DNA from 3 places in the Micromonospora sp. NPDC023956 genome. Region 1 is predicted to be linked to each of the others. Evidence: riboswitches for the same ligand, from Rfam matches in the RefSeq annotation. Region 1 holds a riboswitch; each other region holds the start of a gene.
What was found. A riboswitch is a leader RNA that binds a small molecule or an ion and turns the genes downstream of it on or off. The one in region 1 is predicted to bind cyclic di-AMP.
Positions count from the first base shown of each region.

Region 2: linked by a shared signal. The riboswitch ahead of AB0F58_RS12605 (C39 family peptidase) and the one ahead of AB0F58_RS10080 (hypothetical protein) in region 1 are both predicted to bind cyclic di-AMP.
Region 3: linked by a shared signal. The riboswitch ahead of AB0F58_RS03075 (hypothetical protein) and the one ahead of AB0F58_RS10080 (hypothetical protein) in region 1 are both predicted to bind cyclic di-AMP.

Region 1 covers NZ_JBEZZN010000004.1:100,441-110,959, forward strand. Annotated here, with positions in the region: gene AB0F58_RS10065 (STAS domain-containing protein) at 20-391, shown strand; gene AB0F58_RS10070 (5'/3'-nucleotidase SurE) at 410-1,249, opposite strand; gene AB0F58_RS10075 (PfkB family carbohydrate kinase) at 1,246-2,232, opposite strand; gene AB0F58_RS10080 (hypothetical protein) at 2,384-3,457, opposite strand; cyclic di-AMP (ydaO/yuaA leader) riboswitch at 3,462-3,592, opposite strand; gene AB0F58_RS10085 (cation diffusion facilitator family transporter) at 3,746-4,660, opposite strand; gene AB0F58_RS10090 (AAA family ATPase) at 4,802-6,919, opposite strand; gene AB0F58_RS10095 (alpha/beta hydrolase) at 7,138-8,061, opposite strand; gene AB0F58_RS10100 (hypothetical protein) at 8,275-8,604, opposite strand; gene AB0F58_RS10105 (DUF3145 domain-containing protein) at 9,057-9,548, shown strand; gene AB0F58_RS10110 (glycoside hydrolase family 3 N-terminal domain-containing protein) at 9,714-10,519, shown strand, end outside.
Region 2 covers NZ_JBEZZN010000005.1:93,881-104,399, forward strand. Annotated here, with positions in the region: gene AB0F58_RS12585 (ABC transporter permease) at 1-523, shown strand, start outside; gene AB0F58_RS12590 (ABC transporter ATP-binding protein) at 480-1,334, shown strand; gene AB0F58_RS12595 (bifunctional cytidylyltransferase/SDR family oxidoreductase) at 1,450-2,946, shown strand; gene AB0F58_RS12600 (CDP-glycerol glycerophosphotransferase family protein) at 2,983-4,746, shown strand; gene AB0F58_RS12605 (C39 family peptidase) at 4,734-5,570, opposite strand; cyclic di-AMP (ydaO/yuaA leader) riboswitch at 5,778-5,915, opposite strand; gene AB0F58_RS12610 (acyltransferase) at 6,188-7,507, opposite strand; gene AB0F58_RS12615 (alpha-ketoglutarate-dependent dioxygenase AlkB) at 7,681-8,316, shown strand; gene AB0F58_RS12620 (solute carrier family 23 protein) at 8,448-9,779, shown strand; gene AB0F58_RS12625 (DNA topoisomerase IV subunit A) at 9,839-10,519, opposite strand, start outside.
Region 3 covers NZ_JBEZZN010000002.1:140,956-151,474, forward strand. Annotated here, with positions in the region: gene AB0F58_RS03065 (metal-sensitive transcriptional regulator) at 81-377, shown strand; gene AB0F58_RS03070 (YibE/F family protein) at 597-1,916, shown strand; cyclic di-AMP (ydaO/yuaA leader) riboswitch at 2,082-2,213, shown strand; gene AB0F58_RS03075 (hypothetical protein) at 2,217-3,227, shown strand; gene AB0F58_RS03080 (hypothetical protein) at 3,334-3,900, opposite strand; gene AB0F58_RS03085 (carbonic anhydrase) at 4,157-4,837, opposite strand; gene AB0F58_RS03090 (helix-turn-helix domain-containing protein) at 5,006-5,350, shown strand; gene AB0F58_RS03095 (hypothetical protein) at 5,462-5,842, shown strand; gene AB0F58_RS03100 (hypothetical protein) at 6,005-6,790, shown strand; gene AB0F58_RS03105 (TIGR03618 family F420-dependent PPOX class oxidoreductase) at 6,864-7,283, shown strand; gene AB0F58_RS03110 (C39 family peptidase) at 7,490-8,200, shown strand; gene AB0F58_RS03115 (hemerythrin domain-containing protein) at 8,300-8,905, shown strand; gene AB0F58_RS03120 (ferredoxin) at 9,007-9,234, opposite strand; gene AB0F58_RS03125 (cytochrome P450) at 9,251-10,447, opposite strand.

The sequences.
Region 1 (10,519 bases):
GGCGAGTGGAGGTGCTCGCGTGAGCCTGTCGATCGTGAAGTCGGTCCTGTCCGGTGGCGTCATCGAGATCGCCCCGCGCGGCGAGATCGACGTCGACACCGCGTACGAGGTGCGCGAAGCCGTCGTCGAGGTGCTCGCCAAGGGGCGTCCGACGCGGATCGAACTGAACATGAGGCTGGTGACCTTCATCGACTCGGTCGGCATCAGCGCGATGGTCGCCGGCTTCCAGACCGCCGAGGTGAGCGGCGTCAAGTTGGTCGTCACCGAGCCCAGCCGGTTCGTCCACCGGCAGCTCTGGGTGACCGGGCTGCTCGGCCTCTTCGGCGCGCCGGAGCCGTACTTCGCCGGGGCCGCCGCCGCGCCCCAGCCCGAGGTGCTGCCCGGCGCCTGACCGCCCCGCGCGGCCGGGTCAGACCGGTCGCCAATCCTCACCGCTCAGTCCGGCCAGGTTCACGTCGGTCACCTCGGTGACCGCCCGGATCGCGGTCACGCAGGCGTACCCCTCGGCGAGCCAGAACAGGTCGGTGCCCGGCTGCACCGCCTGCCCCGGTTCCTCGAGGGAGGTACGGACGAACCCGTGCCCCGCCTCGGCGACCGTCATCTGCACCTGACCGAACGTGGCCAGGGACGCCCGGCGTACCCCCCGGAGCCGCTCGTACGGCAGGTCCGGGGAGTTGACGTTGAGCACGCTCTCCACCGGGCCGGCGGTCAGCCGGGGCAGCAGGTCCAGGGCCACCTGGGCGGCCGTGGACCAGTGCCGTTCGGTGTCGCGTACCCGGGCGGCCGGGTGCACCGCCGCGCCGCCGCTGCCGGCGGTGGCGTCGGCGGTCGAGAGCACGTCCAGCGAGACCGCCATCGCCCGGCACCCGTTGGCGGCGGCGGTGAACGCCGCGCCGACCGTGCCCGAGTGCAGCACCGCCCGGCCGGCGTTCGCGCCCCGGTTGATCCCGGACAGCACCAGCGACGGCGGCGGGCCGAACGCGCCGTGCACGGCGATCAGGACGATGAAACCGGGGGAGCCGCCGACCCCGTACACCGGCACGTCCGGCAGTTCGGGCAACGGGTGGTCGCGGACCACCACGTGTCCCTCGCGCTCCAACGCGGTCATCGAGGCGCTGGTGCCGCTCGCCTCCTCCAGCGGGGCCGCCACCACCACGTCCAGCCCACGCTCGACCGCCGCCTGGGCGAGCCGGGCCAGTCCCGGCGCGGCGACGCCGTCGTCGTTGGTGACCAGTACCCGCAGGCTCATCGTCCGGCCGCCCGGTCGGCCAGCTCCTCCGGGGTGGTCCGTTCCTGCGGGCGGTTGCCCGCCGGAACCAGCCGCACCCGTTCCACCAAACCGGCGATCGAGTCGAGACGCCCGGTGCCCAGGCCGTGCCGGGTGACGTTCAACGCCCCGGCCGCCGCGCCGGTACGGATCGCGGTGCGGATGTCGCCGCCGCCAGCGAGGACGGCGGCCACCCCGGCGGTCATCGAGTCGCCCGCGCCACGGGGGTCGGCCGCCTCCAGCCGGGGCATGACGACCTCCAGGACCTCCCCGTCGACCAGGGCGAACGCCGGCTGGTCCGCCCGGCTCACCACCACCGTCTCGGCCCCGGCGGCGTGCAGGTCGTACAGGGCGCGGGTCAGCTCGTCCTCGTCCGCCGAGCGGGCCCGGCCGTCGCGGAGCAGTTCCTCGTGACTGACCTTCAGGAAGAACAGCCCGCCGGCGAGCACCGCGTCGAGGTGCTCGCCGGAGAGGTCGGCGACCACCCGGCCGCCGTTCGCGGCGAGGTCGGCGGCGAACCGCCGGTAGAGGTCGGGCGGGACGATCGACGGCTCACCGGGGCCGCTGAGCACGCTGACCGGGGCGCGCAGTCCCTCGCCGAGCGCCAGGTTGTACAGCTCGTCCAGCTCGTGCCGGGTCAGCGGGCGACCGGGGACGTCGGCGACCTCGTGCCGGGCCCCGTTCCGCCGGTCGTGCACGTACCCACCGCTGGCGGTGTCCCGCAGCACCCGCTTGAGCCGTACCCCCTCGGTGACCAGCAGGGGTTCCAGTACCTGGCCGATCTCGCCGCCGAGGCTGGCGCAGAGCACCACGGGCACCCCGAGCGACATGATCATGCGGGCCTGCCAGACCCCCTGGCCGCCCGGGTGCAGGTGCAGCTCGGTCTCGGCGCTCGGTTGGTCAACGGTGACCGTCAGCACGGGTGCCGGCGCGAAGACCATCACGTACCCGTCGGGGCCGTCCATGGGTGTCCGCCTCTCCTCCGCTCGCCGGAGGGTTCCCCTCCCGGCGCCGCTCATGCGACCCCTTCCGGGGGGTTCGGTGGAGGCTTCCGTCCGGCCGACGACGGCCGACGGCCCGTCACCCCGGACGGGGTGACGGGCCGCGCGGGGTGGCTCAGTAGACCGACAGGTGGACGTGGTTGGTGTGGTCGCTGGACGGGTCGCCGTTGGCCCCGCTGTACGACTTCCACCCGCTGCTGGGCAGCCAGATCTGCCGGTACCAGATGACGTAGAGCACGCCGAGCCGGCTGGCGTTGTTCTTGAAGTACGCCGCCAGGTTGTCGCCGTACGTCCGGTCACCGCCGGTGGCGTCGCCGCCGAAGCCGGTCTTCTGGGCGGCGAAGTCGCAGGCCCGGCCCTTGGGGTGTTCACCGGACCCGCCGGAGCGGTAGCAGGAGACGTAGCGGGTGAAGCCGGCGGCCTTGGCCTGGTTGAGCGCGTGCAGCGTGCGCGGGGTGATGCAGCCGTTGGCGGGCGTCGGGTCGTTGACGCTGCACGACTCGGACGGCCAGGAGCCGTCGGAGTTGCGTGGCGCCGGCTTCGCCGTGGTCGACCGGGACGAGTCGCTGCCCCCGCTGGGGCGGGTGGCCGCCGTCTTGCGGTTGGAGACCACCAGCGCCTGCTCGGCCTGCTGCTTGCGCTTCTCCATCACCGCGACCTGCTTGCGCTGCTCGGCGATCTCCCGGTTCAGCGCCGTCCGGGCCCGGTTGGCCTGCTCGCGGGTGGCCAGCAGGCCGCGCAGTTCGCGGTCCTCGTTGGCGGCGACCGCGTCCAGTGCGGCGACCCGGTCCATGAAGTGTTCCGGCGAGCCGCTGGTCAACAGTGCCGAGGCCGGCCCGAGTCGGCCGGTCCGGTACGCGAGCCCGGCGATCACGCCGACCTTCTCGTCGCGGACCGCCAGTTCCTTCTCGGTGGCGGCGAGTTGTTGGTTGATCTTCTGCTGGCGGGCGACCGACTTCGCGAGCGCGTCCTTCGCGTCGAGCCACCCCTTGCTGGCCGCCTCGAGTTGGGCGCGCAGTGCGGGGGTGCCTCCCTCGGGGTCGTCGCCGGGAGCTCGGGCCGTCAGCGGGGGCGCCGCCGCGGCGGGTGCCACCGTGACCGGGCCGGCCGCGACGCCGAGGGCGAGTGTCGCGGCGATCAGTGCCGCCATCCGGGCGGCGGTACGTCGTACGGGTGCCACTACTGGCATGCACATGTCCTTCCGTCAGCCGCCGACCGGGTTAGCTGACGGGTTCGGGACGGAAGATCCCTACCGCTCACGCGGATGCACCCCAAGGACGTGGTTCCCCGGCTCGCCGTCACGGCGATTAGGCGGCGGTCCCCGCAGGCGCCGGAGGGCGCCGCCCGGCGGTGACCGGGTCCGAGACTACCGAAGCCGGTGTCCCAGGGGCAGCGGCGGCCACACCACTCTCACCAGATGACACCGGTATATCCGACATAGGCGGACAATACACTCCCAGATTTAAGTCTGTCCTAATTACCACTCGACCCGGCCGCAGACGCCCGGCGACTCGCCGGGTTCGACCTGGAGGGTGGCGTGGTCGATGTGGAAGTCCTCGTGCAGCGCGGTCCGCGCGGCGGCGAGCACGCTGCCGACCTCGGCCGCCGGATCCGTGGTCAGGTGGGCCGAGGCGACCTCCATCCCGGAGGTGAGCGTCCAGAGGTGCAGGTCGTGCACCTCGACCACGCCCGGCACCGCGCTCAGCCGGTCGCGTACCGCGTCGACCTGGAGGTGCTCCGGCGCGGCCTGGACCAGGATGCGCAGCGCCGCCCGCCCCAACCGCCAGGTACGCGGCAGGATGAAGACCCCGATCGCCACCGCGACCAGCGGGTCGGCCCACCACCAGTCGGTGAGCACGATGACCACCGCGGCGGCGATCACGCCGACCGAGCCGAGCAGGTCGGCCACCACCTCCAGGTACGCCCCGCGCAGGTTGATGCTCTCCTTCGCGCCCTCGCGCAGCAGCGCGAAGGCGGCCAGGTTCGCCAGCAGCCCGAGCACCGCCACCACCAGCATCGGGCCGGTGGTCACCTCGGGCGGGTCGTCGAACCGGCGCACCGCCTCGACGAGCACGTAGACCGCGACCCCGGAGAGGAGGACGGCGTTGGCCAGGGCGGCGAGCACCTCCAGCCGGTAGAGGCCGAAGGTGCGCTGCGGATCCCGGCCGGCCCGCCGGGCGGCGGTGATCGCGGCCAGCGCCATGCCGATGCCGAGCACGTCGGTGAACATGTGGCCGGCGTCAGAGAGCAGGGCCAACGAGCCGGTGCCGAGGGCGGTCACCGCCTCGACCACCATCAGGGTGGCGAGCAGGCCGAACGCGGCCCAGAGCCGGCCGGTGTGCCGTTGCGCGGCGTGTGCGATCCCGCCGTGGTGGTCATGACCTGCGCCCACGCCCCCACCCTCCGTTCCCCGTCCGGTCCGGACCCAATGTATGTTCACATCGCTATGTGTGCAAGTGACTGTGGGTCGCGCGTCCACGACGGAAGCGGCCGGCCGCCTCGTCGGGCGGCCGGCCGGGCGAGAACGGGTGGGTCAGTCGACCGGGTCGATGGTGGTGAGCCGCTGAGTGGCCCGGGAGAGCGCCACGTAGAGCGTCCGCACGCCGGAACCCGGATCGGCCCGGATCTCGCCCGGGGCGACCAGCGCCACGCCGTCGTACTCCATGCCCTTGGCCTGGAGGCTGGTCACCACCTGGAGGCGCGGCGAGTCCAGGTCGGCCAGCCAACCGGCCACCTCGTCCCGGCGGGGCACCGGCGTGATCACGCCCACCGTCCCGGCCACCTCGGCCAGCAGCGCGGCGACCGCCTCGACCGTCCGGGCCGCCAGCTGCGTCGCCGGCACGGTCAGCGCCACCGGGTGCACGCCGGTGGAGCGGACCGCCGTCGGCAGCGGCAGGTCCGGGTGGACCGTGCGGATCTCGGCCGCCGCCACCGCGAAGATCTCCGCCGAGTTGCGGTAGTTCGTGGTCAGCGTGAACTCGTGCCGCCGGCGCCGACCGACGGCCTGGTCGCGGGCCCGGGACAGCTCCACCGGGTCGCCGGTCCAGGCGGTCTGCGCCGGGTCACCGACCACCGTCCAGGACGCCAGCCGACCCCGTCGGCCGAGCATCCGCCACTGCATCGGTGACACGTCCTGCGCCTCGTCGACCACCACGTGCGCGTAGTCGCGGTAGTCGGCCGGGCGTTCCCGGGCCGCCGCGCGCTGGGCGCGCTGCCGCTCGCCGAAGGTGCTCAGCTCACGGACCCCACCGGCGAGCTGGAACGGGTCGCGCCGGCGCCGGGCGGGCTTCATCGGCTGACCGAGCAGCGCGTCCAGCTCGTCCAGGAGCGCGATGTCGGCGATGGTCAGCCCGTCGCGGTCCAGCGTCCGCCAGGCGGCCGTCAACGCGCGGATCTCCGCGCCGGAGAGGAGCCCCCCGGCGTACGCGCGCAGTCGCTCCGGACGGGCCAGCCAGCCGAGCACGTGCCGCGGGTGCAGGCGCGGCCACCACGCCTTGAGGAACTCGCGGAACTCCGCCCGGTCGGCCAGTTCGTCCTCGAAGGCCCGCTGCCCGGGTAGGCCGGACAGCCCGATCCGGCGGGCCTGCGCCCAGAGCGCGGCGAAGATCCCGTCGAAGCCGGCCCGGCGCACCTCGTTGCGGCGGGCGCCCCGGGGCAGCGCCCGGGTGCGGATGGTGTCCAGCTCGGAGCGGGTCAGCCGGAGCAACTGCCCCCGGTAGAGCAGGCGCAGCTCGTCCGGACCGTCCGGGACGGCGTCGTGCGCCGCGCGTTCCAGCACCCGCCGCATCCGCAGCGAACCCTTGACCGCCGCCACGTCCGGCGGGTCGGTGCGGGTGGCGGTCATGCCGGGAAAGAGGGAGCCGAGCGAGTGCAGGGTGGCCGTCTCCTCGCCGAGGGACGGCAGCACCGAGGCGATGTACTCGACGAAGACCGTCGACGGGCCGACCACCAGGATCCCGCCCCCGGCGTACCGGCTGCGGTCGGAGTAGAGCAGGTACGCCGCCCGGTGCAGGGCCACCGCGGTCTTGCCGGTGCCCGGTCCGCCGGAGACGATGGTCACGCCCGAGCCGGGGGAGCGGATCGCCTCGTCCTGCTCCCGCTGGATGGTCGCCACGATGTCCCGCATGCCCCGCCCGGTGGCCCGGGAGAGGGTGGCCAGCAGCGCGCCGTCGCCGACCACCGGCATCTCCGGCGGGGCCGCCGCCGGGTCGAGCAGGTCGTCCTCGATCCGGGTGACCCGCTCGGCCGAGGACCCGATGGTGCGCCGCCGCACCACGCCCAGCGGCTGCGCCGGGGTGGCCTGGTAGAACGCCGCCGCGGCGGGGGCCCGCCAGTCCACCACCAGGGTTTCGGCGTTCTCGCCACGCACCCCGAGCCGTCCCACGTGCAGCACCGACCGGTCCCGCAGGTCGAGCCGGCCGAAGACCAGCCCCTCGTGCTCGGCGTCGAGCAGGTGCCGGCGCTGGGCGGCGTGGAAGACCATCGCGTCCCGCTCGACCAGCGCGCCGAAGTTGCCCACCTGGGCCAGGTGGTAGCCGTCCCGCTCGGCGCGGGCGGCCGACCGCCGCAGCTCGGCCAGCCGGGCGTACACCCGGTCGAGATGCCGCTGCTCGGCGGCCATCTCCTGCTCGAGGGTGCTCTGGTCGGTCACGCACGGGCTCCTGTGCTGTCGGTGGCGGACGGCGCGGACCCGCGCCAACCTGACCCGGCCGAGGGTACGGGCAGCGGCTCGACCGGCGGTCGGGCCATCCCGGTTCCGACGTGATTACTCCCGTTATATCGTTTTCCCTACCCGGTGGGCCGAGGCAGCCGGCGCGCGGGCGTACGGCACGCCGACCAGGCCGCCACCGGCCAACGCCGCAGAGCCGGTCAGGCCGCCGACTCCTCGGTCGCCACCGTGGCCAGCGCCTGCCGGAGCACCGCGACGACCGCCGCGTTGACCTCCTCCGGGCGCTCCATCATCAGCATGTGGCCGGCGCCGGGGCAGACGGTCAGCTCGGTGGTCGGCAGCACCTGCGCGATCGACTCCGCACACGGCGGCGGGGTGAGCCGGTCCCGGTCGCCGACCAGCGCCGCCGCCGGCACGTCCCCCAGTTCGGCCAGGGTGTCCAGACGGTGCTGCGCGCCGATCGAGGCCCGGAAGCCGCCGATCGAGCGGAGTGAGGCGTGCGCCACCGCCGAGGTGACCAGCCGGATGTCGGTCGGGTCGCACCGGTCGCCGAAGAGCAGCCAGCGCAGCGACGGCCGCAGCGCGCGCAGCAGGGCGCGCGGTGGCCGCCACGCGCCGCACCGGGCGAGCACCCCGGCCCCGGTGGTCTCGGCCAGCCGGATCAGCCGGGCGATCCGTGGCGAGAGCCCGTACGCGGTGTGGGTGTGCCCCTCGGCGGTGGTGGCCACGAAGACCAGCCCGGCCGTCCGGGCGGCGAAGTGCGCGGGGTGGCGGTGCGCGTACTCCATGATGGTCATGCCGCCCATCGAGTGCCCGACCAGCACCACCGGCCCGGTCGGCGCGACCTCGTCCAGCACGGCCGCCAGGTCGTCGCCGAGCTGCGCCAGGGTCGCCGTGCGCAGGGCCATGCAGCTCGACCGGCCGTGTCCCCGGGCGTCGTAGCTGACCGCCCGCACCCGGTCGCCGAGCTGCCGTCCGATTCCGGCGAGCTGCCGGTGCCAGCTGCGTCCGTCCAGCGTCCAGCCGTGCAGCAGGACCACGGTGACCTCGGCGTCGGCCGGGCCGGTCGTCTCACCGTGCAGCCGGACGCCGTCCGGCAGCCGCACCTCGAATCCCTCCGGCATCGCCACCCCATCCTCCAGCCGGACCGCTCCGCGCGGGGGTACCCGGCGGTAACCAACGGCTACCCGCCATGGCACCACGCGAATCGTCCGACGGAAAGAATCGCCGTCCCGGGTTCGCGCCCCGTGAGAAATCTACCGATGCGAATGTCGCTCACGACAGAGCCGCCCGCCGGACAGTCCGGCGGGCGGCTCGTGGTGTCGCTACGGGGCGGCTCAGGCCTCGAAGACGCCGGCCTCGACCAGGCGCTTCTCGGTCGCGTCCCAGCCGTCGCCCGGGTGGGTGGTGTTCAGGTTGTTGATCTCCGCCCGGATCTTGGCGGCGTGGCCGGCGGCGGCCAGCACCCGGATCTCCTCGACGAAGGCGTCGGAGTCGGTGCGCAGGTGCGCGGTCTTGCCGTTGGTCAGGTTCCGCACGTAGGCGTGCTTGCCGCCGTTGAGCGGGATGAGGTACTTGAACTCGCCCAGCACGCTGAGGGCGCCACCCTGGCCAGCCTGGCCGGCCCGGACTGACGCGCGCGCGGTCTTAGAGGTGTTGCTCGCCACGGAGGTACTCCTTGCAAGACGTACGGGAGGACGGAACGTCCGGGGGCGGTGCGGACGGCCCCCGGGAGGAGGCGAGCCCGCGGTCACCTGCGGCGACGAAGCCGCGAGGCGATGCACGGCGGCACAGACCGCCGAGTGAACTGTACACGACCTCGCCACCCGGTCCGGTCGGTGTGCCGGGCCGAGCGGGCTGGTCGCGGCCCTCGTGTCGCGGTGCCGCCGCCCGGCGGGACGAACGCGACCGGCCCGCCACCGAACCCGGCGGCCGGGCCGTGGAGGCGCCCGCCGCCCTTCACGCAAGGTGACGAAGGATACTCGCAACGCTATTCCGGTGGCGAATTTTCCGATTCCCTGGCGCACCATCCGCCACACCAGTCATCATGTGTGTCCTGGTACCACTTGGTGATCGAGGTCGTAGGGGAAGACGCACCTCGCTCTCCGGGAGGTCCACCGTGCCTACGCGTGGCGTCGTATACGTCCACTCGACCCCGCTCGCCGTGTGCCCACACGTCGAGTGGGCGATCGCGCGCGTCCTCGTCGCGCCGGTCAACCTCCAGTGGACGGCCCAACCCGTCGATCCCGGCGCCCGCCGGGCCGAGTGCGGATGGACCGGTCGTCCCGGTACGGGCGCCGAACTGGCCGCTGCCCTCCGGCAGTGGCCCATGATCCGTTACGAGGTCACCGAGGAGCCCAGCCCCGGAGCCGACGGTGAACGCTTCATGTACGTCCCCGGCCGGGGACTGTTCCGGGCCACCGTCGGCGCGGCCGGGGACATCCAGCTCGGCGAGGACCGGCTGCGCAGCATCATGCTCGCCGCCCGGGGCCCGGAGGCGCTCGCCCACGCCCTCGACAAGGCTCTCGGCACCGCCTGGGACGCCGAGCTGGAGCCGTACCGCTACGCCGGTGACGGCGCCCCGGTGACCCGGCTCACCCGGGTCGGCTGACCCGGCCGCACCGTCGCCCTCCCACCCGTGTCCGCCCGGTTTCCGGGGCGAGGTCGTCCCCCGGCCCGGTGACCGGGGCCGACTCCCGGCCCGCCCGCAGGCGCGGGTGCGGTAGGTACGGGGGGAGTGGAGCGGATTTGGTGGGTGCGGAGGGAGTTTGATGGGATGGGGCGTGTGTCGAGTCTCCTCCGGCGTGCCGGCGTCGCGTCCGTCCTGCTGGCCGTCCTGACCGCCGCCGGGTGCACCGGCTCGACGGACCAGCCCACCACCCCGACGACCTCGGCCGCCCCGACCCCGTCGGCCGCTGCGACGCCGGCCGCCGATCCCGCCGCCCGGGCCGCCGCGCTGGTGGCCACGCTCGGTGACGAGGACCTGGTCGGCCAGGTGCTCATGCCGTACGCCTACGGCAGCTCGGCCACGGACGTCTCGGCCGGCTCGGCCCAGGGCAACAAGGCCCTGGCCGGGGTCGCCACCCCGGCCGAGATGATCGCGAAGTACCGGCTCGGCGGGCTGATCCTGGTCGGCTTCTCCGCCGACGACCCGACCTCGGGCAACCAGGAGACCACCAACGTCGACAACCCGAAGCAGGTCCACGGGCTGACCACCGGACTGCGCGCCGCCGCCGGGAAGCTCCCCGCCGGTACGGCCCCCTTCCTGATCGGCACCGACCAGGAGTACGGCGTGGTCACCCGGATCACCGACGGGGTGACCCAGCTGCCCAGCGCGCTGGCCGCCGGGGCGGCCGACGACCCGGCGCTGACCGAGGCCGCCTGGCGGGCCGCTGGCACCGAACTCGCCGCCATGGGGATCAACCTCGACTTCGCCCCGGTCGCCGACGTGCTCGCCACCCGCAGCACGGTGATCGGCTCCCGCTCCTTCGGCGCCGACCCGAAGCGGGTCGCCACCCAGGTCGGCGGGGCGGTCCGGGGACTCCAGGGCGCGGGCGTGGCGGCCACCCTCAAGCACTTCCC
Region 2 (10,519 bases), on a different contig from region 1:
CATCGGTCTGATCCGCGCCCTGCACTTCCCCCGGGCGTCGCTGCCGTTCGCGATCACGCTGACCCAGTTCCACCAGCTGCTCTCCGCGATGGTCGTGCTGGTCGTCATCGTGCTGGTCACCGGCGAGCCGATCACGCTGGAGTGGCTGCTGGTCGTGCCGGCGATGCTGCTCCAGTCGGTCTTCAACGTGGGCATGGCGCTGGGCATGGCCCGGCTCGGCTCGAAGATGACCGACCTCAAGCAGGTCATGCCCTTCGTGATGCGGACCTGGATGTACGGCTCCGGGGTGCTCTACAGCGTCGAGGCGTTCTCGAAGAACCTGCCCGACTGGCTGGTCACCCTGGTGCACGTCAACCCGCTGCTGATCTACATCGAGCTGGTCCGGCACGCGCTGCTGGAGAACGCGCCGCTGACCTCGTCGGCGCCCCGGCTCTGGCTGCTCGGCCTGGCCTGGGCGCTCCTGGCGGGCCTGGGCGGTTATGTCTACTTCTGGCGTGGCGAACAGGAATACGGCCGTGGCTGAGCTGAACAACCTTCCGACGAACGTGACCACGACCCCGGTCGGCACCCGCATCCCGACCGTGATCGTGGACGACGCCCACCTGATCTACCGGGTCTACGGTGCCGGCACCGGCGGTGCCGCCTCGCCGGTCGCGGCCCTGAAGCGGATCGTCACCCGGCAGCCGCAGCGGCCGACGCTGCGCGAGGTGCACGCGGTCAAGGGCGTCAGCTTCACCGCGTACCGGGGCGAGGCGATCGGGCTGATCGGCAGCAACGGCTCCGGCAAGTCCACCCTGCTGCGGGCGATCGCCGGGCTGATGCCGACCAACCGGGGCGCGATCTACACGCAGGGGCAGCCGTCGCTGCTCGGCGTGAACGCCGCCCTGCTCGGCGACCTCTCCGGCGAGCGCAACGTGGCGCTCGGCTGTCTGGCCATGGGCATGACCCCGGACGAGGTCAAGAAGGTCACCCCGGAGATCCTCGCCTTCTCCGGCATCAACGACCGGGACGACTTCGCCTCGCTGCCGATGCGGACGTACTCCTCCGGGATGCAGGCCCGGCTGCGGTTCTCCATCTCCGCCGCGAAGAAGCACGACGTGCTGCTGATCGACGAGGCGCTGGCCACCGGCGACACCCGGTTCCGCCGCCGCAGCGAGCAGCGCATCCGCCAACTGCGCGCCGACGCGGGTACGGTCTTCCTGGTCAGCCACTCGATCAGCTCGATCCGGGACACCTGCGAGCGGTCGATCTGGCTGGAGTCCGGCACGATCCGGATGGACGGACCCACCTCCGAGGTGACCAAGGCGTACGAGCAGTACATGGTGAGTCGCTGACGCCACCGGTGGAGCGGGTGCCGGGGACCGGACACCGGGACCGGGCACCCGCTGACCGTCGTGCCGTCGCCCGCCGTGGCAAGAAGCACCAGCCCCTGGATCAGTGAGGATCGCGATGACGCAGGACCACCCCGACGGCGCCGGCACCGGTACGCAGGCCCCGGCGCCGTGGCGGCCCTCGCGGACGGTGGCGGTGGTGCTGGCCGGCGGGACGGGTTCCCGGGTCGGGCTGGGCATCCCGAAGCAACTGGTCAAGATCGCCGGTAAGACGATCATCGAACACACCATCGCGGTCTTCGAGGCGGCCCCCGAGATCGACGACATCCTCGTGCTGATGGCCCCCGGCTACGTCGAGGACGCCCAGGGCATCGTCGAGGCGGCCGGCTTCCGTAAGGTCCGTCAGGTCATGCCCGGTGGCGAAACGCGCAGCGACACCACCCGGCTGGCGCTGGCCGCGATCGGCCCGGACGACTGCAACATCCTCTTCCACGACGCGGTACGCCCCCTGCTCAGCGGGCGGATCGTCCGGGAGTGCGTGAACGCGCTCTGGACGTACCAGGCGGTGGACGTGGCGATCCCCTCGGCGGACACCATCGTCGAGGTCGGCGACGACGACTGCATCACCGGCATCCCGGTGCGCTCCCGGCTGCGGCGCGGGCAGACCCCGCAGGCGTTCCGCTCCGGCACCATCCGGGAGGCGTACCGGCGGGCGGCCGACGACCCGCACTTCGCCGCCACCGACGACTGCGGCGTGGTGCTGCGCTACCTGCCCGAGGTGCCGATCAGGGTGATCGACGGCTCGGACGAGAACATCAAGGTGACCCACCCGGTCGACGTGCACCTGGTGGACAAGCTCTTCCAACTCGCCGCCGCGCGGGCCCCCCGGCCGGTGGACGAGCACCGGTACACCGAGGAGCTGACCGGCCGGACGTTGGTGATCTTCGGCGGCAGCTACGGCATCGGTCACGAAGTGGCCGAACTGGCCCGCCGCTACGGCGCACAGGTCTTCCCGGTCAGCCGCTCCACCACCGGCACCCACGTGGAGCGGGACGCCGACGTCCAGGCCGCGCTCCGCACCGCGTTCGAGGCCACCGGCCGGATCGACCACGTGGTGGTCACCGCCGGAATCCTGGAGAAGGGCGCCCTGGCCGAGATGGACGAGGCGACCATCGACCGCCTCCTCCAGGTCAACTTCGTCGGGCCGGTGACCGTCGCCCGGCACGCGCTGCCGTACCTGCGGCAGACCCGGGGCCAGTTGCTGCTCTACACCTCCAGCTCGTACACCCGGGGCCGGGCCCGGTACGCGCTCTACTCGGCGACCAAGGCGGCCCTGGTCAACCTCACCCAGGCCCTCGCCGACGAGTGGGCCGAGTTCGGCGTCCGGGTCAACTGCGTCAACCCGGAACGCACCGCCACCCCGATGCGTACCCGGGCGTTCGGCGCGGAGCCGGAACACACCCTGCTCGCCGCGGCGACGGTGGCCCGCGCCTCACTCGACGTGCTCCTGTCCGACCTCACCGGCCAGGTCATCGACGTCCGCCGCTCGACCGACGAGCCGGCGGTGCCGGCCCAGGCCGGGCCGGCCGCCCCGGTCGCGCCGGCCACCCGCTGAACCCACATCCACGCGACAGGCAGGAGAGTCAGCGAGATGCGTGGCACCCTGGTCCGGAAACTGCTCGCCCGCTGCCTCACCGTGGGCCTGGCGGTCCTGGCCTTCCTCCTGGTCGCGCTCACCGGGGCCACCGTGCCCGGCCTGGTGCTCGCGGTCGCCGCGCTGGCCGCCGGGGCGTGGGAGCGCCGGATCCGGCCGGGCGCGGACGTGGCCGCCGAGTCCGTCCTGGTCGCCGCCGGCATCCTGGTCGGGTACGCCCGCCGCCACGACGCCGGCTTCGACCCCGCCCTGGTGGCCACCGCGCTGGTGCTGCTCGCGCTGGTGCTGCTCGACGGACCGCTGCGGGTGGCCGGCGGGCTGGAGATCCGCACCGCCAACCTGCCGGTCCGGCCCGGACTGACCACCGGCCACGTCGGCGCGGCGGTCCCGGTGCTGCTCGGCGCGGTCGCGCTCGGCGCGCTCCTCGCCCTGCCCACCTGGTACGCCCTGCTGGTCAGCCTGCTCGTCGGAGGGCTCGCCGGGATGGTCGGGCTGCGCCTGGCCCGACGGCGGTTCCGCCCGTCGACGGCGGCCAGCCCGGTGGCCCGCGCGCTGGCCCGGCACCAGCCGGAGTTCCTGCTCTACTTCTCCGCCCCGCCCGGCTCGGAGTACCAGGTCACCATGTGGCTGCCGTACCTGGAACGGATCGGTCGGCCGTTCCTGGTGCTGCTGCGCGAACCGGAGTTCCTGGCCCCGATCGCGGCGGCGACCGGTGCACCGGTGGTGTACTGCCCGACGCTGAAGGCGATCGACGAGGCGCTGGTGCCCAGCCTGCGGGTGGCGTTCTACGTCAACCACGGCGCGAAGAACGCGCACTGCATCCGGTTCACCCAGCTCACCCACATCCAGATCCACCACGGCGACAGCGACAAGGCCCCGAGCGCCAACCCGGTCTCCGCGATCTTCGACCGGAACTTCGTGGCCGGCCAGGCCGCCGTCGACCGGTACGCCCGCGCCGGGGTGCAGATCCCGGCGGAGAAGTTCGTCATCGTCGGTCGCCCCCAGGTGGAGGCGATCGGGGTGCGCCGTCCGCCGGTGCCGATGCCGGCCCGGCCGACCGTGCTGTACACCCCCACCTGGACCGGGCACCACGCGGACGCCAACTACTGCTCGCTGCCGGTCGCCGAGGCGCTGGTCGGCCGGCTGCTGGCCCGGGGGGCGACGGTGATCCTGCGGGCCCACCCGTACACCGCCCAGAACCCGGAGTCGGCGCGGCAGCTCGCCCGGGTGGCGGAACTGCTCGCGGCGGACCGTTCCCGCACCGGCCGGCAGCACGTCTGGGGCACCGACGCCAGCCGGGCGATGAGCCTCGTCGACTGCGTCAACCGCTCCGACGCGCTAATTTCGGACGTCTCCGGGGTGATCTCCGACTACCTCTACTCCGGCAAGCCGTACGCGGTGACCGACATGGGCGCCGACGGCGACGCGTTCACCGAGCGCTTCCCGCTGGCCCGCTCCGGCTACGTGCTGCGCCGGGACCTGGCCGACGTCGACGACGTGCTGGAGCGGCTGCTCGGCACCGACCCGCTGGCCGAGGCGCGCTGGGCGATGCGCACCCACTACCTCGGTGACTTCCCGGTCGAGTCGTACGCCGAGGGGTTCCTGTCGGCCGCCCGGGCGCACCTCGCGCCGGCCGCCGTGCCGACGGCCCGCCCCGCCGCCGGGGATGGCGGGAGGGGTCCCCTGTCACCGGGTGCTGCCGAGCAGGGAACCCCTCCGGCCACCGCGACGGTTGCTCCCCGCGCGGGTCAGGCGGAGTAGCCGCGGGTGGCGGCCCAGTGCGCCAGGTTGATGGTGGTCATCCAGTACGAACCGGCGGCGGCGTTCGCCGGGTCCGCGATCCGGACGGTCCGGCCGTTGTCCCGGTAACCGACCACGGTCAGGTAGTGCCCGCCGGGGTAGGAGTGCCAGCCGCCGGCCACGTCGGTGGCGGAACCGGCGATGTTGAGGACGACGGCGTACCCGTTGCCGACGGTCCGGACCACGTCCGCCTGGAGCCGGTCCATCTGGGCCGGGGTGGCCGCGCCACCGGGGATCGTCCGGGTCCGGTAGACGTCCCGGCCGACGAGGTCGTTGAGGACCCGGGTGGTGTCCTCGGCGGAATTGGTGCCGGACTGCGTGGTGTTGAGCCGGACGGCGAGGTCGTCCTGGCTGCGGACGATGTTCCGGGCGGTCAGCGCGATCCGGGTGGCGGCCGGACCGCAGTAGTAGAAGGTGCTCTGCTCCTGGTACTGGATGTCGAGCACCTTCGACGCGGGTGGCTTCGGCGGGGTGGGCCGGGCAGTCAGGTCCCGGTTCGGCGAGGCGGTGGCGGCGGGTGACGCGGACCGCCTGGCCGGCGGGGTGGTGGCGACGGCGGACGGGCTGGCCGGGGACGCGGTGACCCGGTCCCGGTGCCGGGAGGCGGCGGCCGACCGGTCCGGCTCGACCGCGGCGGCGGCCGGTTCCTGCCGCGGCGCGGGCGGGTCGGCGTCGACGAGCAGGACACCGGCGGTGGACGCCGCCACCAGCACCGTCGCCGAGGCGGCGACCTGGTAGCGGCGGGCTCGGAACAGGTTGAACGGTCGCGGGACCGGGTACTTCACGGATTCCTCCACGAGAAGGCAGGGGTGGAGAGCGGCGCACCTGGTCGACGCAGGGCGGACCGTGCGTGGGGTCGACGGTGGCGAAGGGTGCCCGCTCGGACGGCGTCTGCGGGTGTACGCCGGAGTCAGTGTCGGCGGCGCGACGGGAGGGCCGGCGGCACCTGGGCACCGTGGAGGAACCGGGAAACGGGGGCGTGCAGCACGAACTACTCCTTCCGACACCGCCTACCGGGTTAGCTGACGGATTCGGGCGGGAAGATCGCCCTACCACGGGTCAGCCCCGCGGATTCACCCCGACGTACCTGGGTCCCCGGCTCGTGGAACACGATTAGGCGGGCCGGCGCGGTGTCGCCCTTTGCGACCTACGACCGCACCAGACGGGCCGACACTACTGATGTCGCAAACCCCTGCCAACCATCGTGAGCTGGGCAAACGACTCCACAGACCCGGAAGTTCGACGCAGAGGCGGGCTGACGTCACTCAATGGGACGACCCGTTTTCCGGGCACCAGCAGGCGATTTCCGGACGGCACCGGCACAACCCGGCCGCCCCATTCGGCGCGGATCGGGACGAGCGGGCCGAAGGTGCGGCGGGGGCAGAGCGTGCCCCGGGTCACGTCACGATCCGGTCACGCCTGCGGTCCGCGCACCGCCCGAGGGGCGGTCCGGCGGTCCCTCGCGCAGGCTCGGCCCACCCGCGCCGGTCGCCACGGTCCGGTCGGATTCCGGCGCCCGGTCGTCGACGGGGGCGGCGGCGTGCCCGCCCCGGGCGGCCCCGTCGGCCACCCGCTGCCGGGGCGGGGCGACCGCCGGCTGCCCGCCCACCGGGGCGGGACCGGTCGGGGCGGGGGGACGCCGTCGGCCCGGGGCGAGCAGACGCATCATCGGGGTCTCCACCCACCGGTACAGCAGCCACGCCAGCAGGAGGTTCAGCAGCAGGAAGCCGACCGCCACCAGCGGACCCGTCCAGCCGGTGAAGCCGACTCCGTGGTCGCCGGTGAGTCGGAGGATGGTGACCATCACGAAGACGTGCACCAGGTAGAAGGCGAAGGAAACCTCGCCGAGCCAGACCAGCGGCCGGGAGCGCCACGGCGACGGCAGACCACGGACGTCGGCCCGGGCCGCCGAGGTGATCACCAGGATGTACACCGCCGACAGCAGCGCCGCCCACAGCTCCGCGCGGATCCACTCCCCGGCCACCACCCAGGTGACCAGGAAGATCAGGCTGGCCAGGGGCAGCCCGGGGCCGCGCCAGTGGCCGCGCCGCATCAGCTCGGCCGCGGCGACGCCCATCCAGAACTCGGTGGAGCGGACCAGCGGGAAGATCTGGGTGAACCACCACCGACTCTCCTCCGGCACCAGGAGCTGACCCGGCCAGAGGGCGAGGATCACCAGCGGCACCGCCGCCACGACCGCCCAGAGCGCCCACGACGGCGTCCGGCGCAGGGCCGGCAGCACGAACGGCAGACAGACATAGAAGAACAGCTCACAGGAGAGCGACCAGCTCACCGTGTTCATGCTGTAGAAGTAGCCGGGGGTGGGGTTCCAGGCCTGTACGAGCAGGAGGTTCTGCACCGCCGCCGAGGGGTTGACCGGGTCGGCGAACCAGATCCCGACCAGCAGCACCACCGCCCACATCAGCAGGTGGTTCGGGTAGATCTTGGCCAGCCGGCGGCGCCAGAACCCCCACCTCGTGTCCTGCGGACGGGCCGACCAGACCAGCACGAAGCCGCTGAGGACGAAGAAGAACTGCACCCCGGAGAGGCCCAGGGTGAACAGCCGGTCCACCACGGCCTTGAACTCCGGCTCGACGATGATCCGCATCGTCCCGACGTGGAAGCCGAAGACCAGCATCGCCGCGATCCACCGCAACCCGGTCAGGGAGGGCAGGCGGGACCGGGACCGGTCGACCCCGGCCGTCGGGGTGAGGCTGGTCATGACACCGCCCGCGGATACGGCTCGCGGATCGGCATGCGGTTCTCCCGTCGGTCGGCCGGCGTACGCCGGGATTGGTCACAACGGGCGGAACCGGTCGGCGCCACCCCGCCGGGCACCCTACCCCGACCGCCCGCGTCTCGTACGCGTGTACGAGAGACGGTAGGCTCGGCCGGGTGGCCGACCTCGCGTACCAGCCCTCGATGCTGGACCTCACCGACCAGGGCCCCGCCCTGGAGCCGCTGGCCGGCCGGGTACGCCGGCACGAGCTGGGCCGGGGCGCGTGGGTCGACCACCTACCCGGCTGGGTGCGCGGCTCCGATCCGGTGCTCGCCGCCCTGCTGCACGAGGTGCCCTGGCGGGCCGAGCGCCGCCGGATGTACGACAGCGAGGTCGACGTGCCCCGGCTCCTCTGCTGGTACGCCGCCGGCCGGCCGCTCCCCCACCCCGTGCTGACCGACGCCCGCGCCGCCCTCAACCGGCACTACGCCGCCGAACTGGGCGAGGAGTTCGTCACCGCCGGCATGTGCCTCTACCGGTCCGGCAAGGACAGCGTCGCCTGGCACGGCGACACCATCGGTCGGGGCGCCCACGCGGACACCATGGTGGCGATCGTCTCGTTCGGCACCCCCCGCCCACTGCTGCTGCGGCCGCGCGGCGGCGGGACCGGCCCACGCTTCCCGCTCGGCCACGGCGACCTGGTCGTGATGGGCGGTTCCTGCCAGCGCACCTGGGAACACGCCGTCCCGAAGACCAGCCGCCCGGTCGGCCCCCGGGTCAGCGTGCAGTTCCGCCCCTCCGGCGTCGCCTGAGCCACCCCGCGGACCGGGTCCGCGCCGCCGGCGGGCAGGTCCGGCGGACCTGCCCCCACCGGCACTCTGCTAGAAACGTCCAGGGTCACCGCCGCCCCAGCAGGTCCCGCCGACGTGAAGGGCAGTGCGCCATGACCCCACCCCCCGACCGGACGCCCACCAGTACACCGCGCCGGGCGCCCTGGCGGCTGCACGGCGACGGCCGGACGGTACGCCCCGGCGACGTGGTCGCCCCGGACGAACGCCTCTCCTGGCCGCGCACGGTCGGCATCGGCGTGCAGCACGTGGTGGCGATGTTCGGGGCCACCTTCACGGTGCCGCTGATCACCGGCTTCCCGCCGGCCACCACACTGTTCTTCTCCGGTCTGGGCACCCTGCTGTTCCTGCTGATCACCGGCAACCGGCTGCCGTCGTACCTCGGCTCCTCGTTCGCCTTCATCGCACCGGTGCTCGCCGCGAAGGCCGGCGGGGACATCGGCCCGGCGCTCGGTGGCATCGTGATCGCGGGGGCGGCACTGGCGCTGGTCGGCCTGATCGTCCAGGTGGCCGGCACCCGGTGGATCGACGCGCTGATGCCCCCGGCGGTGACCGGCACGATCGTCGCGCTGATCGGGCTCAACCTCGCTCCGGTGGCCTGGGACGGTAACGGCAGCGGCACCGGCGTCAAGGCGCAGCCGCTGGTCGCGGTGGTCACCCTGGCCGCGATCCTGCTCACCACGGTGGCCTTCCGGGGCTTCCCGGGCCGACTGTCCATCCTGCTCGGCGTGGTGGTCGGTTGGCTGTTCGCCGCCGCGACGGGCGGGCTCGACACCGCCACCCTGACCCGGCTGCGCGAGGCCGCCTGGGTGGGGCTGCCCGAGTTCCACGCGCCCAGCTTCAGCCTCCGCGCGGCGGTGCTGGTCATCCCGGTGATCCTGGTGCTGATCGCGGAGAACGCCGGCCACGTGAAGGCGGTCGCCGCGATGACCGGCCGCAACCTGGACCGGGACATGGGGCGGGCGTTCCTCGGTGACGGGATCGCCACCGTGCTCGCCGGCTCGGCCGGCGGCTCCGGCACCACCACGTACGCGGAGAACATCGGCGTGATGGCGGCGACCCGGGTCTACTCCACCGCCGCGTACTGGGTGGCCGGGGCGGCGGCGGTGCTGCTCGGGCTCAGCCCGAAGTTCGGGGCGTTGATCCTGACCGTGCCGGCGGGGGTGCTCGGCGGCGCGACCACCGTCCTGTACGGGCTGATCGCCGTCCTCGGCGCGCGGATCTGGATCGAGAACCGGGTCGACTTCCACGACCCGGTGAACCTCTTCACCGCCGCGGTCGCCCTGATCGTCGGAGCCGCCGACTACACCCTCACCGCCGGCGACCTCTCCTTCAACGGCATCGCCCTGGGCACCGCCGCCGCCCTGGTCACGTACCACGGTATGCGCGGCGTCGCCCGCCTGCGGGCCCCCCGCGTCCCGACCTGACCCCCGCCCGGTTCGCTCCGGGGTCCGGCCGGACGTCGGCCGGGCCCCGGAGCGAACGGTCACTCGCGGGTCTGGTGGTGGCCCAGGAGGGTGGGGCCGAGCATGACCGCGAAGCCGGAACCGTCCCGGCGGGGGTCCTCCGCCGGCAACTCGACCGGCTCACCGGTGGCGGTGCAACCCACCGGTCGGGGACCGACCCAGGCCACGACCAGGTCCGTCTCCCCCTTGAGGAAGCGCTGGGCGCGGACGCCGCCGGTCGCCCGCCCCTTGGCCGGGTACGCCGCGAAGGGCGTCACCTTGACCGTGGCCCCGGTCGAGGTGACCACCATCGGCTCCCCGTGCACCGCGTCGTCGGTGCGCACCGCGCTGAAGAAGACCACCCGCGCCCCGGCCGGCAGGTTGATCCCGGCCATGCCGCCACCCCGGACGCCCTGCGGGCGGACCAGGTTGGCCGGGAAGCGCAGCAGTGACGCCTCCGAGGTGACGAAGGTCAACGCCTCCGCCCCGTCGGTCAGCCAGGTCGCTCCGACCACCTCGTCCCCCTCGCGCAGGGAGATCACCTCGAACTCGTCCGACCGGACCGGCCACTCCGGGGCACAGACCTTGACCACCCCCTGCCGGGTGCCCAGGGCCAGGCCCGGCGACCCCTCGGCGGTCGGGCCGAGCGGAGCCAGCGCGACCACCGACTCCCCCGCCGCCAGCGGCACCAGTTCGGCGACGGACATCCCGCCGCTGAGCGA
Region 3 (10,519 bases), on a different contig from region 1:
CTCGACGATGGATACCCACCTGGGGTATCCCTACGACTGGACCGTAGCATACCCCTGGGGGGTAAGCTATCCTCGCTGCCATGAGCACACCCACACCGATCCGGGGATACACGGCCACCAAGGACCAGCTGCTCGCGCGGCTACGCCGGGTCGAGGGGCAGGTCCGGGGCATCGAGAAGATGGTCGACGAGGACCGGTACTGCATCGACGTGCTCACCCAGATCTCCGCCATCCAGGCCGCCCTGGACAAGGTCGCCCTCGGGCTGCTCGACGGCCACGCCCGGCACTGCATGCACGAGGGCGCCGCCGAGGGGCGCGCCGACGAGATGGCCACCGAGATGATGGCGGCGGTCGGCCGCCTGATGAAGCGCGGCTGAGCCCCGCACCCCCGACGCGACGCGGTACCGGGCCGCGCCGCGCCGCGCCGCTGCGCATCGCCGACACGGGGGTGTCCTGGTGCGGGGACACCGCCGTGTCGCCGAACCGGGGAAAGCGGTGGCGGGCGGGCCGGTGAGCAGGCTGCGAGCTGCGGCTTCGCACCCGGCAGAATGGTCCGGCCGGGGCAACCGCCCGCGTCAGGACCGCAGGGAGAAGGTATGGGCCACGACCACAGCCGTCCCGCCACCGCCGCGCCGCCGCGCGTCCGGCGTGTCCTGATCGCCACCGTGGTCCCGCTCTTCCTGGTGACCCTGGTCGCGGCGCTGGTGCTCTGGCCCCGGGACACCCCGTCGGTCGGCGGCGGCGAGGACGCGGCCCGCTACCACGGCACCGTGGCGCGGGTGGTGACCGAGCCCTGCCCGCCCGCCCCGGAGACCCCGGAGGGGACGACGGAGGGGCCGTGCGGCACCGTCACCGTGACCGTGGACACCGGGCCGGACGCCGGGCAACGGGTCGAGACGGCGCTGCCCACCGGACCGGGAGCACCGGCGGTGGAGGTCGGCGACGAGATCGTCCTGGTGGTGCTGACCGACCCGGCCGACCCGACGGTCAGCAGCTACAGCATCGCCGCCCACCAGCGGGGGCAACCGCTGATCTGGCTGGCCCTGGCGTTCGCCGTCGCCATCGTCGCCTTCGGCCGGTGGCGCGGCCTGGCCGCGCTCGGCGGGCTGGTGGCCAGCTTCGCCATCCTGCTCACCTTCGTGCTGCCCGGCATCAGCGCCGGACAGGCGCCGCTGCCGGTGGCGGTGACCGGTGCCGCGCTGATCATGTTCGTGGTGCTGTACCTGACCCACGGGGTCACCGCGCAGACCTCCGTCGCGGTCCTGGGCACCCTGGCCAGCCTGGTGCTGACCGGCATCCTCGGCAGCCTGGCGACCGCGTTCACCCACCTGACCGGGTACGGCTCCGAGGACGCCACCACGCTGTCGATGTTCCAGGCCGACGTCGACCTGCACGGACTGCTTCTCGCCGGCATCATCATCGGCTCCCTGGGCGTGCTGGACGACGTCACGGTCACCCAGGCCGCCACCGTCACCGAGCTGGCCCGCGCCAACCCCGACCTCACCCGGCTCCAGCTCTACCGGGCGGCCACCCGGGTCGGCCGGGCGCACATCGCCTCGACGGTCAACACGATCGTGCTCGCGTACGCGGGGGCGTCGCTGCCCCTGCTGCTGTTGCTGACCGCCGACACGCGTGGCATCAGCGAGATCGTGACCAGTGAGTTCCTCGCCCAGGAGATCGTCCGCAGCATCGTCGCGACGCTCGGACTGATCGCCGCCGTGCCGATCACCACCGGCCTGGCCGCCCTGGTGACCACCGCTGGCCGGAATCGTCCGCCGGCCCGCCGCCCGCCCCGGCCCGCCGGTGACCCGGACGAGGCCCTGGCCGCCCTCAGCAGCCCCCGTGCCGCCACCACCGGCGCCCCCGACGCCGCCCCGGCGACGGGCCGCCCGGGGAACACGGATTCGTCATGGTGAAACTCCACAGCGTAGCCGTCGGGCGCCTGATCTTGACAAATGTGACAGGAGTGACGGAATGCAATAAGGAAATAACGCTTTTGGTCGGGATCCGGGCGTAGAACCCCATGCCCACCGTCAGGTAACCTCGCTGCCGGTTACCGCCGAAGGCGCGCACCGGCGCCAGCGGTACCACCGCCTAATCGCCCACCGGCGAATCGGGGAACCAGGTTCATGGGGTGCATCCGCGTCAGCGGTAGGGGCCACTTCCGCCCCGAACCCGTCAGCTAACCCGGTCGGCGGTCGACGGAAGGGAACACTGTGACGGCACCCCTACGCCGCTGGCTGAAACCTGTCGTGGCCGTGCTCGCCGCCCTCGCCGTGGCCGCCGGGCCCGCGCCGGCGCTGGCGGAGCCGTCGAGCCCGTCGGGGCACGACGGCGAGCAGCCCAAGCTCCTCAACGAGGTCATCGAGGAGGCGAACCGCAGTTACACACAGGCCCAGGCGAAACTGGACGCCTCGAAGAAGCGCCAGCTCACCCTCGCCCTGGAGGTCCAGCGGGCGCAGAACGAGCTGAAGGCGCTCACCCCCCAGGTGGCCACCATCGCCGTGCGGTCCTACATGACCGGCCGGGTCGGCCCCGCCTCCATGCTGCTGGAGAGCGACACGCCCGACTCGTTCGTCAAGCGGGCCAGCGCGCTGGACGAGCTGAACATGGTCAACAACAGGAAGGTCGGCGCGGTCGCCGCCGCCCGGGACCAGGCGGAACGGGCCAAGAAGGCGCTCGACGCCGAGGTGCTGGAGCAGCAGAAGCAGGCCGACATCCTGAAGAAGCGCAAGCGCGAGGCGGAACGGTCGCTCGCCCTGGTCGGCGGCGTCGGGTTGACCGGTGGCCTGGTGGACGCCACCTCCCCGATCGCCCGGCCCGGCCCCGGGCGGGACAGCAACGGCAACTGGCGCCCGCAGGGCTGCACCGAGGACGACCCGACCACCGGTGGCTGCATCACCCCGCGCACCCTGCACATGTACAAGGAGGTCAAGCGGGCCGGCTTCGACATGTTCGTCGGGTGCTACCGACCGGGTGGGCCGTACGAGCACCCGAAGGGGCGGGCCTGCGACTGGTCGCTCCAGAAGTCGGGATTCAGTCGGTGGGACACCACCAAGGAACGGATGTACGGCAACAACCTCACCGCGTTCCTGGTCCGTAACGCCGACCGGCTCGGCATCTACTACGTGATCTGGAACAAGCAGATCTGGTTCCCGGCGACCAACTGGAGTTCGTACAGCGGACCCTCCGACCACACGGACCACGTCCACGTGTCGATGCTCTGATCCCCGCCACCGAACCGGGCCCCGCCTCCGAACCACCGGAGGCGGGGCCCGTTCGCGTGACCGGGCCGAGAAGCGGGTGGGGTGACCGGGCGGCAGCCCGCCGGGATCAGAGTCGCCGGGCCACCGTCCGGGCCACCTCGACCAGTTCCGCCCGCCCACCCCGGCGAGCGGAGACGAGGAGCACCCGCATCCGGGCACCCGACCGGAACGCCGCCGCGACCGTGCCGGTGTCGCCGTACCGGTCGTAGGCCGCCGCGTCGCCGAGGCCATCGACCGGCTCACCCGGACGGTCGTCGAGGGCCGCCCGGACGTTTGCCGACGCGCTGCCGCTGGCCGGTCCGACGGCGACCCTGACGGTGAGCACCGGCTCCCCGTCGGCGAGCAGCTCGCAGGTGTACGTCCGGACGCCCGGCACCGCGTCGACCGGCCGGCGCTCCTTCTTCCGGACCGCCGGCAGCTCCAGCAGGGCCCGGACGGTGGCCGTCTCGACCAGCCGGCAGGCCCCGGTGACCGGTGCCGGCACCCGCGTGCCGGGGGTGCTCCGGGCCGGCGACGAGGGCGCCAGCCAGCCGGTACGCACCGCCCCCTCGCCCGGCCCGCATCCGGTCAGGGGCAGCAGGATGGCCGTCGTCAGGGCCATGGCGAGGCCCTTCCGGCAGGTCGCGAGACTCATGGCCCGGTCCTCCGATCGCACACCGGCCGGGCCGCCCAGCGGGCGGGATCCGGCGGACGGCGTACGACGGCACGGGATCGGAAGGTCCGTCGTCCGCGTCCACCTCGAACGGCGTCCACAAAGGACGATCCGTTACAGCCGTGCCGGGACCGACGGTCGGGCCCTCCCAGCAGGACGGGGGCGACGGGTCAACAGGACCGATGGGTCAACAGGACCAGTGGGTCAGCAGGACCAGTGGGTCAGCAGGACCGGCGGGTCAGCACCGGGCCGAGGGCGCGACCGGGCCGGCGGCGAGGGCGACGTCCTCGGTGGCGGAGACCGAGCGGACCACCCGTACCTCGCCGGCAGCCAGTCGGTACGACATGCCGACCACCGCGCACCGCCCCTCCCGCACCGCCCGGTTCAGCGCCACCGAACGCTCCAGCAGCACCTCGACGGTGTGGTCGATGTGGATGTCGACGATCCCGTCGATGTCGTCGATCCCCTCCCGGGCGGCGTGGCGGAGGCTGGGCACCACCGCGCCGACCACCGCCCCCAGGTACCCGGGGGGCGTCGTCCCGGTGCCGTCGGCCTCCCGGGCGGCCTGGACCGCCCCGCAGGAGTCGTGGCCGAGGACGACCACCAGCGGGGTCTCCAGGACGCTCACCGCGTACTCGACACTGCCGAGCACCTCGGTGCCGACGATGTGCCCGGCGGTGCGGACGACGAAGAGGTCACCGAGGCCCCGGTCGAAGATGATCTCGGCGGCCAGTCGGGAGTCGGAACAGCCGAGCACGACGGCGAAGGGGTGCTGCCCGTCGGCGACCGCGGTCCGGTGGATGGCGTCCTGGTTGGGGTGCAGCGGGCTGCCGGTGACGAAGCGACGGTTGCCCGTCTGCAACTCGACCAGCGCCTGCGCGGGACTCGTCGGAGACTGCGGTGCACCGGAAACGGTCATGACTCCTCCACCCCTCCTGCGGGCCGGGGCCGCACACCCGAACGGCGGGGGAACACGGCTTGCCACCACCGTCACACGGAGCGCAAACTACGTCAAGGGATACGTGATATGGATTTCAGGTGTTGACAGCGGAGGGCGCGGCGGCGAATGCGAAGGGAGGGCCATAACATGACGGTCATGGCGACGACGCAGCGTGGGAGCGGGAGCCAGCGCAACTGGACCTTCCTCACGAACCACGCACACGTACTGCTCGCCATCGCCCGTAACCCCACCGCCCGGCTGCGCGACGTCGCCGACGAGGTGGGCGTCACCGAGCGGGCCGCGCAGGCGATCGTGGCCGACCTGGAGGCCGGGGGCTACCTCCAACGCACCCGGGTCGGTCGACGCAACGAGTACACGGTGAACCCCGCCGGGCGATTCCGGCACCCCGCCGAGGCGTACCAGCACGTGGGGGCCCTGCTCGCGCTCTTCACCGCGCCGAGCGACGAGCAGCCGGCCGCCGCCCCCTCCTGACCACCGTCGCGTCCTTTCTGGACGGAAGATGACGCCGCCGGACCACGGTGGATCCGGTCACACCACCGTCACCGGTGGGCGACCGGGCGGCCCGACCGTTAGGTTGGAACCGTGCAGCCGCCCGCCTTCGTCCGCCCGCTCGGGCCGACGATGCTGCGCGCCCTGCGCGTGCTGACCCGCCTGGCGCTGACCGCCCTGGTCCTGACGCTGACCTTCGGCGGGGCCACCGCCGCCCCGGCCGAGTCGGCGTTCCCGGCCTCGCCCCCGCTCCGGCCGGCCCCCACGGTCGGCGTCGGGCAGCCTGCCGTCCGGCCGGTCGTGGCGCCCGTGCCCGCCCGGTCCGTCGACGAGCACGCCGACGCCGCAGGGGCGCCGGTCCGCCGCGCCGACGACCCGGGCACCGCCCTCGCGGCGGTCACCACCCTGCTTCCGCCGCCGGCCGCCGACCCCGGACGGGGGTCTCCGGGCCGACGCGGCCCGCCCCCGGCCTGACCGACCGCCCACGACCGACCGGCCCCGGACGCTCCCGCAGCCCTCGACCGGTCGACGTCCGCCGTGGGCGGGGACTCCCGCCGGGCCGACGCGTCCGCGCCCGCCTGGACCGGGCACCCCCGTTCGAGTCCTGTCCCGTCCTCCCGTCACGAGGTGCTGGTGATGCAGACCGTCCTCTCCTCCGTCCTGCTCGACGTACCCCGGGCCGCCGTCATCTGGCTGGCCCTCCTCGGCGTCATCGTGGCCGTCGTCGCCACCCTGCTCGCCCGACCGGACCGGTTCCGCACGGGCCGCCGCATCCGGCAGGCCGTACTCCCCGCCGAGCTGGAGGTGACCCGGGAACGGCAGGACCTCGACCGGTACGCCGAGGAGGTGGCGGTCGCCGCCGAACGCGCCGCGCTGACCGCGGGACGCCAGCGGTCCGAGTGGCTCGCCGCCCAGGAGGCGGTCGAGGCGGCCTGGCAGGCGTACCAGGACGCCGAGGCGGGCCTGCGCCGCCTGGAGAGCGCCGCGGCCCTGCCCCTGCCGCACACTCCGCAGACCCCGGCCGAGTACGCCGACCGGGAGCGTTACCTGCACCGGACCGCGCTGGCCGCGTACTGGCGTCGGGAACTGTCGGAGGAACAGCTCAGCGACGTCTTCGCGCACCGCAACGGGTGGGACCCCCGGCGGCACCCGGTCGAGCAGGAACTGGTGCTGCGCCGGGCCGTCCGGGACCACCTGCTCGCCCGGCACCGGATCGCCGCCGACCGGGAGCGGACCGCGTGGCACGACGCGGAAGTGGCCGCCGCGTCCGCCCGGAGCCTGCGCGACGAGGCGTTCGCCGCCGCCGGACGCGAGCCCGAGACCTCCGACCTGCTCCCCCTGCCCGGTACGGAGCAACCGACGGTCGCCGCCAACCGGCCGGTCCGCCCGGAGTTCCACCAGGGGCGGGCCGCCGTCGCCTGACCACGGACCGGACATCGCCCCCGATCCGGGACGGTCGTGCCATGATCGCACTGACCGGAGGACAGGGGACGACATGCGCCAGCGGACCGGGGGCGGGCACCGGCTCGACCCGCACGACGAACGGGTCGCCGCGTTCTGCCGCGAACGGCACCTCGCGACCCTGACCACGCTGCGCCCGGACGGCACGCCGCACGTCGTACCGGTGGGGGTGACCTTCGACCCGGAGGCCGGCCTGGCCCGGGTGATCACCTCGGGGACGTCCCACAAGGCCCACCACGTCGCCGCTGCCGGCCCGCAGGGGGCACCGGTGGCGGTGTGCCAGGTCGACGGCCGGCGCTGGCTGACGATCGAGGGCCGGGCCGTGGTCCGTACCGACGCCCCGGCGGTGACCGAGGCGGAGCGCCGCTATGCCGAGCGGTACCGCCCGCCCCGGGTCAATCCCGCCCGGGTGGTCATCGAGATCACCGTCACCCGCCTCCTCGGGACCCTCTGACCCGCACAGCCGCCGCCGGACCCCGGCCGGGCAGGGGCGGAATGGTTGCCGGGGACGGGTCGTTGACATCTCCGTGAGCCCCTGGCAGGGGCAATTCTCCCTGGACAGTCGGACGTGGTTCGGTGCGGTGTCCGTGGCACCGGCCCCCGGCGCTGTCCGTGCCACCGACCCCCGGCGCGGACGTTCACCCCCGAAGGAGCTTCGACATGAACGGGATGCTGCGCAAGAGCATGCTGTCGGTGGCCGGGCTGGTGCTCACCGGCGGTGCGGTCTTCGGACCTGCCCTGCACGCCCAGGCCGCGCCCCCGCAGGCCGAACGGTTTCCGGGCCAGTCGCCCCGCGCCGACCAGAATGACCGGAACCGGCACGACCGGGGTGACCGCCGGGATGACCGGGACCGCCGGGACGACCGTCGCCGTGCGCGTACGGTCGGCGTCGAGTACCAGGCCCAGCCGAACTTCTACTACTGCGGCCCGGCCGCGACCCGGATCGCCCTGACCGCGGCCGGCAAGCGGGTGAGCCAGCACGATCTGGCCAGGAAGCTGGGCACCACCGTGGCCGGCACCAGCTCGGCCGAGGACATCACCCGGGTGCTCAACGAGCTGACCGGTGGCGGTTACCGGACCACCGAGATCCGGGAGTCGGCGGCCAGCCGGCAGCAGATCGAGCAGTTGCGCGCCGACGTGGTCGACGCGCTGGAGGCCGGGGACCCGGTGGTGGCGAACATCAAGGGCAGCGCGGTCGACACCGACGGCCGGACGCACTCCTTCCCGGGTGGGCACTACCTGACCGTGGTGGCCTACCGCGACGGCGGCGACGTCGTGCGGATCGCCGACCCCGCCGCCCCGGTGGGCCAGTACTGGATGACCACCGAGCGGCTCGCGCACTGGATCGCCGAGCGCGGCTACAGTTCCTGACCGCGCCCACGGATTCACCCCGCGTGACGGATTGATCGACGGAGCGACGGGTACGAAGTGCCACATCCGCAACGATCGGCACCGGTAGGGGGCAGTGACATGACCAACCCAGAAGCAACTGCGGGCCGGGACGTCATCGACGTCCTGACCAGCGACCATCGCGAGGTCGAGACGCTATTCGCCGAGTTGGAGAGCCGCCAGGGCACCCCGGAGCACCGTCGGCAGCTCGTCGACGTGGTGATCGCCGAACTGGTCCGGCACAGCATCGCGGAGGAGTCGTACGTCTACCCGGCCGCCCGGAAGGCGTTCCCGGACGGTGACCAGGTCGCCGAGCACGAGATCTCCGAACACGCCGAGGCCGAACGGACCATGAAGGAACTGGAGTCGGTGGAGCCGTCCGACCCGCGCTTCGACCAGCTCCTCGCCCATCTGACCAGCACCATCCGGCACCACGTGCAGGAGGAGGAGACCGACCTCTTCCCCCGGCTGCGGGCCGCGCTCGCGCACGAGGAACTGGTGGAACTGGCCGACAAGGTGACGGCGGCCAAGCGGATCGCACCGACCCGCCCGCACCCCGCCGCACCGGACCACCCGCCCGCGAACAAGCTGCTCGCCCCCGGCGCCGGACTGGTCGACCGGCTGCGGGACGCGCTCAGCGGCCGACCCACCAGCGTGGCGGAGCTGCGGGAGAAGCAGCACCGCTGACCGGACACCGGCCGAGGCGTACGCCGACGCTGCGCACGGCACCTCCACGGGCGGCACGGCCCACGGAGGTGCCGTGGCACGTCAGCGCGGTCGGGCCGGGTTCACACCTCCGGGGCGATCCGGCGGTCGCTGGCCGCGTCGGAGACCCAGATGGCCTCCATCGGACAGGACTCGGCCGCGTCGATCACCGGGTCGGCCGGCTCGATCAGTTCCCTCCGGGGGCAGGACAGGCCGTCGACGAGGACGAAGTGGTCCGGCGCCGCACCCGTGCAGATGCCGGATCCGATGCACCGGGTGGGGTCGACGCCCACCCGCCACGACGAGGTCACCGCGTTCTCCTCTCGCTCACCAGTTCACCGGCAGGCTGGTCAGGCCACGTACCAGCAGGCCGGTCTTCCAGGTCAGTTCCGGTTCGGGCACGGCGAGCCGCAGACCGGGCGTCCGTTCGACCAGGGTCTCCAGGACGACCTGGAGTTCCATCCGGGCCAGTTGCGCGCCGACGCAGTGGTGCACCCCGTGCCCGAAGGCGACGTGCGGATTGACCGGGCGGGCCAGGTCGAGCTGATCCGGCTCGGTGAAGACCCGTTCGTCCCGGTTCGCCGAGTGGATCGACACGACCACCGGCTCGCCGGCCCGGACCAGCACCCCGCCGACCTCGACGTCCTCGGTGGCGTAGCGGGGGAAGGCGGCGGTGGCCCCGAGAGGGACGAACCGCAACAGCTCCTCGACGGCGCTCGGCACCAGGCCGGGCTCGGCGCACAGTCGCGCCCACTGCTCCGGGTTGGTCAGCAGCACGTAGAGCAGGTTCGGGATCTGGTTCACCGTGGTTTCGTGCCCGGCCGCCAACAGCCCGGCGGCGAGGCTGACCAGTTCGTCCTCGCCGAGCCGCTCGCCGTCGGAGTCGCGGACGCGCACCATCGCGCCGATCAGGTCGTCGGTGGGGGTCGTGCGACGCCGCTCGACCAGCCCGGCCATGTACCCGAACAGGTTGTCGACGTACTCGCGGGCCTGCTCCGGGCTCAGCGCGGTGGTCGAGACGATCGCCTCGGACCAGGTGTGGAACCGGTCCTGGTCGGTGACCGGCACGCCGAGCAGGTCGCAGATGACCCGGATCGGCAGCGGTGTCGCCAGGTGGGTGACCAGGTCGGCGGGGGCGCCGGCGGCGACCATACCGTCGACCAGTTCCCCGGCGACCCGGCGGGTGCCCGCCCGGAGTCGCTCGACGCGGCGGGCGGTGAACGCCTTCGCCACCACCCGCCGCAGTCGCGTGTGCTCCGGCGGATCCATCCCGAGGATGCCGGACTTCCGCTGTTCCGGCACGTTGCGCGGTTCGTCCCGCCCGACCGAGGCGGCCCGGCTGAACCGGGGGTCGCCGAGCACCAGGCGGACGTCGGCGTACCGGGTGGCCAGCCAGGCCGGCTCGCCGTACGGCAACCGCACGCGCACGAGGGGCTCGTCGCGGCGCAGTTCGGCGTACCGGGGATCGAGGTTGAGCCGGTCGGGTGGGCTGAACGGGTACGGGTGCGCGACCGTGTCGGTCACCGGATGACGTCCTCTCGTCGGCGTCCGCGCGAGACGCGGCTGCACGTCCGCGACACACGACTCGACGTCGAG